DNA from 3 places in the Marinobacter sp. NSM genome. Region 1 is predicted to be linked to each of the others. Evidence: predicted binding sites of a transcription regulator. Region 1 holds the regulator's gene; each other region holds the start of a gene.
What was found. Region 1 encodes FliA, which starts transcription of late flagellar genes. Its sites were predicted from a motif close to CTAAAGTTTNNNNNNNNNNNGCCGNTAA; they were not measured.
Positions count from the first base shown of each region.

Region 1 (4,404 bases):
GCACCCGAGAAGCCTGCAGTCGCGGCATCCAATGCAGTTCAGCAGAGGCTTGCCGAGCGGCTGCAGGAATTTGGTCTGGGCACGGAGCTGGCAACCTCTCTGTCCCGTCAGCATCGCGCCGGCAGGTTGGAAGACGGTTGGAAGCAATCCCTGAAGATGCTGGCCAACGGCGTACGTACCGCTCGGGAAGACTGGCTTGAGGCCGGCGGCGTCTATGCTCTGGTGGGGCCAACCGGGTCTGGGAAGACCACCACCATTGGCAAGCTGGCAGCCCAATATGTACTGGAGCATGGGCCGGATTCCCTGGCGTTGGTCACCACCGATCGCTACCGGGTGGCAGCCCATGAACAGCTGTTCGTGTTTGGCCGTATTCTCAATGTGCCTGTCCGGGTTGTGGACGAGAGTCATTCCTTGGATGATATTCTGGACGAACTGTCAGATCGGCACCTGGTTCTGATTGATACCGCCGGGCTGACCAGCTCGGATCGCGGTTATCAGGAACAGCTGGCGGAGTTGGCCCGGAGCGATCACAATATCCGTACCCATCTGGTCGTGTCTGCCACCAGCCAGCCGCGCATCATGAAATCGGTGTGGCATTGCTATAAGATGGCAAACCTTGCAGGCTGCGTCATGACCAAGATTGACGAAGCGCTGACACTGGGTGAGTCTTTGGGCTTTGTCATGGAAACCGGCCTGCCAGTAGCGTGGTATACCGATGGCCAGAAGATTCCCGAAGACCTGCACCGGGCAGAGGCCATTCCTCTGATGCGGTTGGGCGTAGAACGCCTGAAAATAATGCAGCACGGCCAGGCCGTTGCAGAAGGGGCTTGAGGCCCGGTGGTACAGCCGGTGCGCTGCCTTTGTGCCCACACAAGAACGCAGTAAGAGACTGATAACAGTATGAGCAGACCACATCCGGTTCAGGTGATTGCGGTTACCGGCGGCAAGGGCGGTGTCGGCAAGAGTAATGTGTCCGTCAACCTCGGTATCGCGCTGGCCCAGAAAGGCCGACGGGTGGTGTTGCTGGATGCAGACCTTGGCCTTGCCAATATCGATGTGCTGTTGGGCATTACCGCCAATCGCAATCTGCAGGATGTGCTCAGTGGCGAGTGCGACCTCAAGGACGTGCTGGTCAACGGCCCGGGTGGTATCAAGATTGTTCCCGCATCGTCCGGCACCCAGCGTATGACCCAGTTGAGCCCGATGGAACATGCGGGGCTGATCAACGCCTTCAGCGAGCTGGGTGACCAGATTGATGTGCTGATCGTTGACACAGCAGCCGGTATTTCCGAGTCCGTCGTCAGTTTCCTGCGGGCCTCACAGGAATTGCTGCTGGTTGTGTGCGATGAGCCTACCTCGATTACCGATGCCTATGCCCTGATCAAGCTGATGAATCGCGACTACGGTACCAACCGTTTCCGTATTCTGGCGAATCAGGTGCGAAATGAGCAGGAAGGCCGGCATCTGTATGAAAAACTGACCCGTGTCACCGAGCGTTTCCTTGATGTAGCGCTACAATATGTAGGTATCGTGCCTTACGACGAAGCCGTCAAAAAAGCCGTTCAGAGGCAGAGGGCCGTTCTGGATGCCTATCCACGGGCCAAGGCGTCGCTGGCGATCCGTGCCCTGGCAGAGAAAGTGGACAGCTGGCCGCTGCCATCCTCGCCAAGAGGGCATCTGGAGTTTTTCGTGGAGCGGCTCGTCGAAGTCTGATCTGAATCCAGTCCTATAAGAAAACCGGATACATGACATTGGCGAAAAACCTGGGAATCTACCATCAGGCTGGCGCAAAAGGCCCCTCTCAGCTGATTGAGGAGCATGCGCCGCTGGTCAAGAAAATCGCCCTACACTTGATGGCCCGTTTGCCGGCCTCGGTTCAGCTTGAAGATCTTATGCAGGCGGGCATGATCGGCCTGCTGGAAGCTGCGCAACGCTATTCCACCGGCAAGGGTGCCACCTTTGAAACTTACGCAGGTATTCGTATCCGCGGTGCCATGGTGGATGAGATCCGCAAGGGCGACTGGGTTCCCCGCTCCGTTCACCGAAATGCCCGCCGTATCGCGGCAGCCATCAAGACGGTTGAAGACCGCACCGGGCGCGAGGCCCAGGACGTTGATGTTGCCGAAGAGCTGGGCATTGGCTTGTCGGAATATCATGCCTCCCTGGCAGACGCCAACAGTGGCCGACTTTTTAGCCTTGATGAACTCAATGAATCCGGGGAGCTGCCGATAGAAGAAACAGAGGCCAGCGATAATCCCCTGGATGGTATTGCATCAAATGCATTCCAGAAAAGCCTGGCAGAGGCAATTGAAGAGCTTCCTGAGCGAGAAAAGCTGGTGTTGAGCCTCTACTACCAGGAAGAGCTCAACCTGAAGGAAATTGGCGCGGTGCTTGGCGTCAGCGAGAGCCGGGTCAGCCAGATTCATAGCCAGGCGGCCCTTCGTCTCAGGGGGCGGTTGTCCGATTGGCGGGAAGACGAGCCAGAATAAACCGGGCCGGCGCTGACCGCGCGGCGCGTAACTGTGTAGATTTTGGTAACCGGCGCTTTACAACGCGGCCAAACAACACACAATAAGCGGTTAAAGCAGCGGCCTGCTAGACTTTCAAAAGGCTTAATGAAATCCGGGTGTTACTGACTGGAGGTCCCATTGGACAAAAACATGAAAATTCTCATTGTGGATGACTTTTCCACAATGCGGCGAATCATCAAAAATCTGCTGCGCGATCTTGGCTTCACCAATACGGATGAAGCGGACGATGGCAACACTGCCTTGCCCATGCTGAGGAGCGGCAAGTACGACTTCCTGGTGACCGACTGGAACATGCCTGGCATGTCGGGTTTTGATCTGCTCAAGGCGGTGCGGGCAGACGAGAACCTGAAGAACCTTCCGGTGCTGATGGTAACTGCGGAGGCCAAGCGTGACCAGATTGTGGCGGCGGCCCAGGCCGGCGTTAACGGGTACGTCGTCAAACCGTTTACTGCTGCCGTTCTCAAGGAAAAGATTGAGAAGATCTTCGAGCGAATCCAGTAACCAGGGGTCGGATGGCTGTCATGACTGACAAGAACGAGAACCATCAGGGCCTTGACCCGGAAGTAACCGAAAAGCTCCAGCAGCAGAGTTCGGAGTTGGCCGAATGCATCAGTTCCGGTAACTACGCCCGGGCAATGTCGGTGATCAACGAGCTTAGTGAAGTTCGCGACCAGAGCCTCTATCGGGAAGTGGGGCGGTTGACCCGGAGCCTGCACGAGGCTATCCGGAATTTTCAGATAGACGCCCGCAGTGCCGAGCAGAAAGAAGCCTTGTCCAAGATGTCCGATGCCTCGGATCGGCTTGCCTACGTTGTCCAGATGACCAGCCAGGCGGCCAATCGCACCATGGACCTGGTCGAAGAAAGCATGCCGGTGGCGCATAACATGCGCGACGAAGCGACCGCCCTGCGAGACGAATGGCAGCGGTTGCGCCGTCGGGAAATGGAGCCGGCAGAATTCCGGGAACTGTACGGACGCATTGATCGCTTCTTTGCGGGCCTGGCCACCGATTCCGACACCCTGTATAGCAATCTGTCTGAAATCCTTCTGGCCCAGGACTTCCAGGATCTTACCGGGCAGGTTATCCAGAAAGTCACGGCCCTTGTGAAAGAAGTCGAAGAGAACCTGCTTGACCTGGTGGTGATGGCCAGCCACGTGGACCAGCTCACCGGCACCGTGCACCAGATTGAAGAAAAAGAAGAATCGGCCGAAAAAGGGGTAGGGCCTCAGATCAAGGCTGAGGAGCGTGATGATGTAGTTTCGGGGCAGGACGACGTTGATGACCTGTTATCCAGTCTCGGTTTCTGAACGATTATAGAGGGTGACGCATGGCGCTTGATGCTGACGAAGAGATCCTGCAGGACTTCCTGGTTGAGGCCGGCGAGATTCTCGAAAAGCTGTCCGAGCAGCTGGTAGATCTTGAGCAGCATCCGGATGACAGCAACCTGCTCAACGCCATCTTCCGTGGTTTCCACACGGTCAAGGGCGGTGCCGGGTTCCTGCAGCTCGAAGCGCTGGTCAACTGCTGTCACTCTGCGGAAAATGTGTTCGATATCCTTCGCAACCACAAGCGCAAGGTTACCTCCGAATTGATGGACGTGGTGCTGGAAGCCCTGGACCACGTCAACGCCATGTTTGATCAGGTTCGTAACCGTGAAGAGCCGACGCCGGCTCCGGACGAATTGATCGCCGCGCTGGATGAACTTGCCAAGCCGGAAAGCGACACGGCAGCGCCAGCAACGCCAACCCCAGAACCCGAACCTGCCGTGGGTGGGGGCAATGATTCCGGTGATATTACCGACGAAGAATTCGAGCAACTGTTGGATGCTCTGGCCGATGAAAAAGGTGCGGATCAACAGCCGGCGGCCGCACCG
Region 1 covers NZ_JBQTCK010000001.1:45,052-49,455, forward strand. The annotation lists gene flhF (flagellar biosynthesis protein FlhF) at 1-831, shown strand, start outside; gene ACTZWX_RS00220 (MinD/ParA family protein) at 901-1,713, shown strand; gene ACTZWX_RS00225 (RNA polymerase sigma factor FliA) at 1,746-2,489, shown strand; gene cheY (chemotaxis response regulator CheY) at 2,649-3,032, shown strand; gene ACTZWX_RS00235 (protein phosphatase CheZ) at 3,053-3,838, shown strand; gene ACTZWX_RS00240 (chemotaxis protein CheA) at 3,859-4,404, shown strand, end outside.

Region 2 (4,404 bases), on a different contig from region 1:
CATTGCCCGCGTGCTGGCCCGCCGGGATGGCAGCCAGGAAATTCTCTGGGAACAAAAAAAATCCGGCCTCTGAGGGCCGGATTTTTTCGATCGCAGGCAAACGCCCTATACCTTGAACGCCTCTACCAGACGCTGAAGCGACGCCGTCAACTCCGACATCTGACGGGAAGACGCCAGCGTCTCTTCGGCGTTGGAGGCAGTGCTATGCCCCAACTCCCCGATACGCTCCACGTTGGCGTTAACGTTCTTCGCCACCGCAGACTGCTCTTCCGCTGCCTGGGCAATCTGGTGACTCATGTCCACGATTTCAGAGATGCCAGCGGCAATGCGATCCAGCGCTTCGGTCACCTCACCGGATTTCTGAACCGTTTGCTCCGTGGCATCGTGGCTAGAGGTCATGGCAGAGACCGCTTCTTTAACACCACCCTGCAGGCGGGAGATCATGCCTTCAATCTCTTCGGTCGATTTGTGGGTGCGCTGAGACAGTGAGCGCACCTCATCAGCCACCACCGCAAAACCGCGCCCCTGTTCACCGGCCCGGGCCGCTTCAATGGCAGCGTTCAGCGCTAACAGGTTGGTCTGCTCGGCGATGGCCTTGATCTCCACCAACACCTGGCTGATGTTGTCGCTGTCTGAACTGACCCGATTGATTACCTCTACCGCACCGGCGATTTCTGCCGCAAGACGGTTAATGGTTTGCACGGTAGCCGCCACAACCTGTCGGCCCGTCTCGGTATCACGCTCTGCACTACCGGCGCTGTCCGCTACCCGGTGGGCACTTTCAGTCACTTCGTTGACCGCCTCCACCATCTGCCCCATGGCTTCGTTGATCTGGCCGGTCTCTTCCATCTGGCGGGCCACCGCTTCACTGTTGGCTGCTGCAGTCTCGTTAACCCTCACCGCCTGACTATCAACATCATTCGTGGTCCCGCTGACAGAGCGGATCAGTTCGGCAATCCGGTCTGTCATGTTATTGAATTCGGTGGTCAGCTCGCCCAGCTCATCACGATTGTTCAGCTGGATGTGCGCCGTCATGTCACCAGCGGCGACGCTGCGAGCCGCCTCACTGAACCGGTTAATGGCAGTTCTCACTGACATAAAGAAGCCAACGTATAGGTACACCACCAGAAGCATCACGCCGATCAGGGCACCTACAATCATCCGCCGCTGACCGGTCTCCCGCTGCAGGCGCTGTTCAAGGTTGCCGGAAACCACATTGAAAATGCTGTCATTGAGTGAATCGTAGTAGTCCAGCTGGTTGGAGACGGTGGCATCAAATTCCTGCCAGGGCTGTTCCAGGCGCATCGGGGTGATGATGTTCAGGTCCAGCTGCTCGCGCAGCGCCATCAGGCTTTCATCGACCCGCGTCACAGCGCCACCGGCTCTGCCTGACAGCTTGGGCGAGGTTTCAACCGCAACCAACAAGGCAGGCGACAGCAGGGAACTGCGGTTGGTCAGCTGGTCATAGATTTCATTCAGAATTTCACTCAGGTTATAACCCACCTGGCCATCCACCAGGGCAAAGATACCGTAAGATCGGGCCCTTCCAACAACCGTCCTCGCCTCAGGCAGCGCATTGCGCACCAGCCCAAGCAACAACAGATTTTCCCGGGAGGCATCCTGTCCCAGCCCCGAAATTTCAATAGTCGCCGGCAACAGCGCCAGCACCTTCTGGACAAACTCGTGGTAGTACTTGAACTGAGGGTCGATGTTGCCCTGGTAATTGTCATCCTGCTTCAGTTGTTCCCACTCCGCCTGCAGGGCCAGAACATGATCCTTCCAGGAGCCAGAGGAATCGAACGAGCGGTTGTCCCCCACAAGGTCGGAAAACAGGCCATCAATCTGCTCCGCCGCCGCACCCGCCTTGCCCAGGAGTTCGTCTTCATCCTTCAGGACACCCGGTGCCTGATAGTCACGATAAGCCATAGACGCAGACAATAGCTGGTCTACCTTGCGAAGATCGGCAAGACCCTCGATACCGCGGGTCATGGTTTGAACGGATTGATTGAGGCTGGAAATAACCAACCACGACAGGACAATGATCGGGGCCAGGAACAAGATGCTGATTAGGCTGAACTTGTAGACCATGGGCAGCCGATTCATCAGGCTAACAGCTGGATTGATCAAATATTTCACGGTGCCCTCTCGCTGATTCTACTAACTGACTCTTTATTCTTTGCTTGATTATCGCCCAAGGTCGGAAAAACTTAATCACCTTTAAGTGTTATTCTGTAATGTTTTATGACACTCCTCAGACCACCCCGGCAATCACCAGCAACGCGGCAACGCAGATCCACACCAGCATGCTTCGGTTCAACAAGCCCCGTATGGCCGCCAGGCTACGCCCGCCAAAACTTGTCCACTCGTCCGGGTGCAACCGCGCGAACTGGGCGGGATCAAGCGCATAACCGGTTAACGACCCGTTTGCGGAAATCATGAGGACTTCCGAGGTTTTTCTTCCAAAACCGGGCAGGACTTTCTTCGCTTCCCTCGACCAGCCCGCGAGATCACCGGCCAGCCCCAGCGTGCAGGACAGCAGGCGTGCAGGAATCCAGCTGGCCAGATTGGCCAGGGTGCGGAATCGGGCGCGGGCCGCTTGCTGCGGCCATTGCTCAGACAACGCCACCAGGCCACGGGCAACCATGGCTGCACCTATTCCACCCACCACATACCAGAAAGCCACCAGGAAGAACCGCTCGAAAACCCCGATCACCAGAGCCTTGGATAACGACAGATGCATGGCCTCTGGTGACAGCGCAGCGCCCCGCTCTTCCGGTGGCAACCGGTTCTGGATATGTCGCCAGGCAGCCTGCATGTCGCCCCGGCTCCAGGCTTCCGAATAGTCACGTAACTGGTGCCGCCAACCCGGCGCTCCCATCAGCAACACCAGCACGATCAGCTCCAGCGGATAGGCCGCCAGCCTGAACCCATACCATTCTAGCAGACACACAACGCCCACCAACGCCAGGCCGGGCAGCAGGACCCAGATCAGCCCGGAGGTAATGGCATCCTCCTTTCCGGCCTGGATTTTCGCGCCCCGGTGAAACCAGGCACGCCAAAGCACGTCGCCATCAAGCCGGTTCCGGCTATCCAGTTGACGCCGAATAAGGTAGGCCAAAAGAAACACGACAAACACCATTCAGGCGATCTCCTCATGGGCCAACAGCTGGGAAAAATACCGCCAGTCGAACGCTGGACCAGGATCGGTCTTCCGGCCAGGCGCAATATCGCTGTGGCCGGTAATGCGCTCTGCGCTGATTTTGGGCCAGGCCATCATGGTCAACCGCGCCATGTCTGCGAGTATCCGGTACTGTTCGGGCGTATAGGGAATATCGTCTGCCCCCTCCAGTTCGATACCGATAGAGAAATCGTTGCACTCTTCCTGGCCGTCAAAACAGGAGCGGCCGGCATGCCACGCCCGGTCCAAACAACTGACAAACTGCACAACGGAACCATCACGACGTACCAGGGCATGAGCGGAGACCTGCATGGCGGCGATGGTTTCAAAATAGGGGTGGGCGGCTGGATCAAGCCGGTTACAGAAAAAGTCTTCAATCTCCGTTCCCCCGAATTGCCCGGGAGGCAGGCTGATGTTGTGAACCACCAGCAGGGAAATGGCAGAGCCCTCTGGCCTTGCACCAAAATTCGGCGAGGGCACCCATCGGCTGCCAGGGTAACGGCCGGTCAGCCTTAACTGTTCAGCCTGGCTGGAGAGGGGGTCGTTGTTATGTTTGCAGTCTTGATTGAAAGGGTCAGAGATTGGCAAGGCGTATCCACTGTCGCTTTATGATGTTCAATCGATTGAATCACAAAGCGACGGTGGATGCTATGGATGGAACGGTGCGGATTCGCGCCTTCAATCCTTTCGACTATGGCGCAGATTATCGATGATGGATTCCAGCGCCCGATCAAAAATCAGGCCGTCGTTGAGAAGCGTAATAACGCCTTCCTGCAGCGCCACCGCCAGATCATCCCGATGGTACTCTGCCACCTTGGCGCCGCTGCGATTGACAAAAATGTACTTGCCGGTTGCCTTGATGAAGGCCGCCAGTTTGCAGCGCACACGGGTATCATCGCGCACCATCTCGATCCACGAGCCAACCCGGAGCTGATCCGCCCGGGCCAGCCATTCAGACGCAACAACCGGAGCAGACGGCGTTTCCGTTGCCGGCTGCGCGTCACTCTGAACGCTCTCCGCCACGACCGGTTCGATTTCAGGCTGCGCGACTTGCTCTGGGGCACCGGCATCCACCTGAGGTTCCGGAGACGCCAGCATTTGCTCCGGCTGATCCAGTTCCTCTTCGGCCATGGCATGGTCTTCTGGCGCCTTCTCGGCGTCGCTGACCGGTGCCGTTACCAGTTTCTGGAAAACATCAACGTGAGCCAGTTCCAGGTCACGAATGG
Region 2 covers NZ_JBQTCK010000009.1:14,491-18,894, forward strand. The annotation lists gene ACTZWX_RS16125 (cob(I)yrinic acid a,c-diamide adenosyltransferase) at 1-73, shown strand, start outside; gene ACTZWX_RS16130 (methyl-accepting chemotaxis protein) at 106-2,136, opposite strand; gene ampE (regulatory signaling modulator protein AmpE) at 2,252-3,139, opposite strand; gene ampD (1,6-anhydro-N-acetylmuramyl-L-alanine amidase AmpD) at 3,140-3,688, opposite strand; gene ACTZWX_RS16145 (DUF1631 domain-containing protein) at 3,857-4,404, opposite strand, start outside.
Region 2: a site for FliA is predicted at 2,185-2,212, ahead of ACTZWX_RS16130 (methyl-accepting chemotaxis protein). Genes of this name have one in related genera too.

Region 3 (4,404 bases), on a different contig from region 1:
GTTGCTGTTTGCCAAGGACGGTGAGCGAGCACTGGAACTGGCCTCAACAGAGAAGCCGGATCTAGTACTGCTGGATGTGATGATGCCGGGCATGACTGGCCACCAGGTTTGCCAGACCATCAAGGCCAACCCGGCAACCCGCAACATCCCAGTAATTTTCGTCACGGCCCTGGCCGAGGCTGACGATGAAGCAAAGGGTTTTGAGCTGGGTGCCGTGGACTACATCAGTAAGCCGGTAAGCCCATCGATTGTCCGCGCCCGTGTAAAAAACCATCTGTCCCTGGTCAGAGTGGACGAACTGGTTGAAACCCGGCTGACCGTGGTACAGCGTCTGGGCCGGGCGGCAGAATATAAAGACAATGAAACCGGGCTCCACGTTATCCGCATGAGCCATTTCTCACGGCTGATTGCCCTCGAAGCCGGTATGGGCGAGGCTTGGTCAGACACTCTGCTGAACGCTGCCCCCATGCACGATGTCGGGAAAATCGGTATTCCGGATGCGATCCTCCAGAAACCGGGAAAGCTGGACCCAGACGAGTGGGCCATTATGCAGCGCCATGCAGAAATCGGTGCAGAGATAATTGGTGAGGATGGCTCAGACCTGCTTAACATGGCACGGGAAGTTGCTCTTAATCACCACGAGAAGTGGGACGGAAGCGGCTACCCAAGAGAGTTGAAAGGAGATGCCATTCCTATCTCTGCCAGAATTGTAGCACTCGCCGATGTATTCGATGCCCTGACCAGTGAACGCCCTTACAAAAAAGCCTGGCCCATTGACCGGGCGACCGACCTGATTCGCGAGCAAAGCGGCCAGCATTTTGACCCACAACTGATTGAGGCCTTCTTCCGCTGCCTGCCGGCGATACTGGAGGTCCGCGACCAATGGCGGGAAGGGGCTGCTTAGCAGCCCATATCACCACGTTCCAGCACTTCCGAGATCATCCCGTCGAGCAATGCCAGCACTTCCGCTGATGACGCCCTCAGAGTTTGAACCAAATCTCTCGATAATTGTGCGTATTTCTCCGTGGTCATTCGTTGCGCGTGATAATCGCTGGCCGCCTTGTAAAGTTCCCGCCCCGCTCTGTGTACTTGCGGATGCATTTCGTCAATCAACCTTTGCGCATTTCGTAATTGGTGCATCGGTTTTGCCTGCTCACTGGCAAGGAAAGTCCCCAAACGACACTGGGTGTGGTCCTTCACCTCGGCTTCGGTAATGGTATTCTCCGCAAACACCGCGAAACGGATCAGCTTATCCACCCAAACAACATGATCTCGCTTAGCACTGGCCAAGACAAGACAAGGAGTAGATAACTGCAAGCGGCCGAAGATGGTGTCTGTGTCCTGCCGCAACGGACCTATGGACTGCATCAGGTCCCGGAAAATAGCCGCCAGTGCGTCCGAGTCTTCCGAGTTAGAACTGACCTGCCTCGCCATATCCTGGGCGACCTGGCTTTGCTCTTCAGCCGCTGCGGCGATGGATGTTGCCTGGTCGTAGTTGATATTCGAAGATTCACGCGATTTGTGAATGACTTCCGCCACCCGCCCCCGACTCTCGCCGGAAGCTTGCACTGCTCGCACCGAATTACCCAACCGCGACTGCACTGTTTCTGAGCCCGAAATAATCTGTGAAACGATCCCATTAATTTCCTGAGCAGCCCCCGAACTGCGGGCTGCCAGCTGACGAACCTCATCGGCAACCACCGCAAATCCTCGCCCCGCTTCCCCTGCACGAGCCGCCTCAATAGCAGCATTGAGCGCCAGGAGGTTTGTCTGATCTGATATTTCATTGACCGTGTTCGTTAAAGACTCGATGCTGCGTGTCCGCTCCGCCAGCGACCGCATCTCTTCATTCGCCTGGGTCAGAGCAATGTCCACTTCCGCCAGCCTCGCTTCCATTTCATCAAGGGCTGCAATTGACTCTTCAGTGTATTCATTGACCCGCGACGCTTGCTCGAGGACATCTTGCCCGAGGCCACCCACTTCCGTCGCGCTGGCAGACATTTCCTCAATGGCAGCCGAAAGTGCCTGTATGTTGGCTACCAGATTATGAATGCGTTCATCAAACTCCAGGGCACCCTGACCAAGGTCGGATATGTGGCGGGAGACATCTACCGCCCCGTTAGCAACCGCCAAGTTTTGGGAATTTGCTTCAGTCAGGTACTCTGCCAAAGGCTTTGCCCATGATGGGTATTGCGCAGGGACGCCATGTGACAACATCGACTCTATTAATTGTTTTACTTTTTTCTCAGTTAACAGCATTGGTATGCTCTTATCGTCATAGGGATATGCTTAGCAAGCTTGGAAACATTTCATACGTGCCTAGGATAACGGCACACTAAGGCGCACCTTTAGGACCAAGATCAATTTTCAGGATGCTTCCGAGGCGAAAGATCCAACCGGAAACTCGGTCAAGGCAGCCGATACTGCGCAACCAGCGCATCAACATATGCCACTCTGGTATCAATCTCGCCCGCCAAGCCCTGTACCCGCTCAGCCTCTTTTGCCACATCGGTGGTTCGGGTAGCTACGGTACGGATGTTCTCGTTGATCTGCAGCGAGGTCGCGGCCTGCTGTTCGCAGGCGGGGGCGATCTGGTTGTTCATGCTGCTGACGGCGTCTATCGCTCGCTCAATGCGGCTAATGGCTTCGGCGGCTTCCTGAATAGCCCGATTCGACTCGGTTGACCGGGTCTGCCCCATCTCCATGGCGGCGGTGGTCGCTTCCGAAAGGTCTTTCAGTTCATCGACTGTGGTGCGGATTTCATCGGTGAATTCCTGGGTACGGCGCGACAGCGACCGCACCTCATCGGCGACCACGGCAAAACCCCGACCGTGCTCGCCGGCCCTGGCGGCTTCGATTGCCGCGTTCAGCGCCAGAAGATTGGTCTGGTCTGAAATGTCGTGTATCGAGCCCGTTACCCGGGCAATCGATTCCACCTTTTCCGCCAACTGAGCCACCATGCGGGCACTGTCTTCGAGAGTGTTGTTGGTGGCGTCTGTCATGGTGCGGGCACTGGCCATAGCCTGACTACCAGCCGAGGCAGAACCTGCCGCATCAGTAGCAGCTTCGGAAGCCAACTGGGCGTTATGGGCCACTTCCTGCACACTGGCAGACATCTGATTGGTCGCCGTGGCCACCTGATCAGCCTGCTGCTGTTGCTCCTCGACATACTGACGGGTGCTTTCACTAGCTTGAACCAGTTGCGCTGTATTGCGCTGAAGCTCATCAGAGAAACCGCGCATCTGCCGGATCAGCTCGCAGGACTTCTCCATCATGTCGTTGAAGGATTTTGCGCTGACACTGCGGCCATCAGTGGGCAAACGACCGGAAAGATCATGCTCCTGGTCAAACGACTGGACAATCGACATCATACGGAACGCCTGATTGCGCTCCTGCTTCATTTGCACCGCAAAGAACACAAGGATACAGGCCTCGAAAACCACAAAGGCGGCATGGACCATGGCGGTGTCCCAGCCATGCCCGTGGTCGTATATCATCAGCGGCATCGAGCCTATCTGCGTGCCGGCATGTTGAAGTGCCGTGAACAACAGGTGATGTAAGGCGATCGTGACCGCTGCAACCACCACAGGCAGCCAGTCCCGGTAAATAATCGTCAGGGCAAGCGCCGAGAAAATGTGAAAATGCATTTCGATTCGCCCCATCTGGGCCTGAATCATGATGGCTGAGAACAACATCAAACAGACTGCAAAAAAACTCGAACTGGCGCGACTTCCCCGCAACAGGAAGTAACCTCCAGCTGCCAAGCCTCCCACAAGCATTGACGCCACAAGTGCGAAAGCGTGAGTGCCATAACCAACGGGCACCAGCAAGCCGACCACAGGCACGTGGGCCAGCAATATGAGCAGCATTTGCCGGTCGGTGACCAGAGTTTGCTCTCGGGTTAGATCGCTGACGCTAACAACGGTTGTCATTGGAATCACTCTCTTGGGTTTATCGCGCGGGAATTGTCTGGTGGGTTGCACTATCAGGATGCATTGGATCTGGTAATTACGAACCTGAATTGTTGCAGATCACAGACAACACAGCTGGTTCGTACTTTCACTTAACGGATGTTTCTCGTGTTCACGGTAGGGATGTGTGAACAGATCAGCTGCGGCCCGAGGCCAGTTCTGTCATGATTAGCAGCTGTTTTCTGACGGATCAGGACCTGCCGTGAAGCACGATTGTCATTACCACCCGGGCGACCCGGCCAAGTGGCACTGTGGTGAGTGCCAGATGCACTATTGCAACCGCTGCATGCCCGATGCAGACACCCGCCAGCGCCGCGCCCTGTGCCCTCGCTGCAGCAAGGCCATGAGGTATCTCGGGGCGGCAACCGAGGTGGTGCCCTTCTGGCACCGTATCGGCGCGTTCTTCCGTTACCCGTTCCATACTGATCCACTG
Region 3 covers NZ_JBQTCK010000003.1:560,670-565,073, forward strand. The annotation lists gene ACTZWX_RS10195 (response regulator) at 1-904, shown strand, start outside; gene ACTZWX_RS10200 (methyl-accepting chemotaxis protein) at 901-2,259, opposite strand; gene ACTZWX_RS10205 (methyl-accepting chemotaxis protein) at 2,409-3,932, opposite strand; gene ACTZWX_RS10210 (hypothetical protein) at 4,174-4,404, shown strand, end outside.
Region 3: a site for FliA is predicted at 2,325-2,352, ahead of ACTZWX_RS10200 (methyl-accepting chemotaxis protein). Genes of this name have one in related genera too.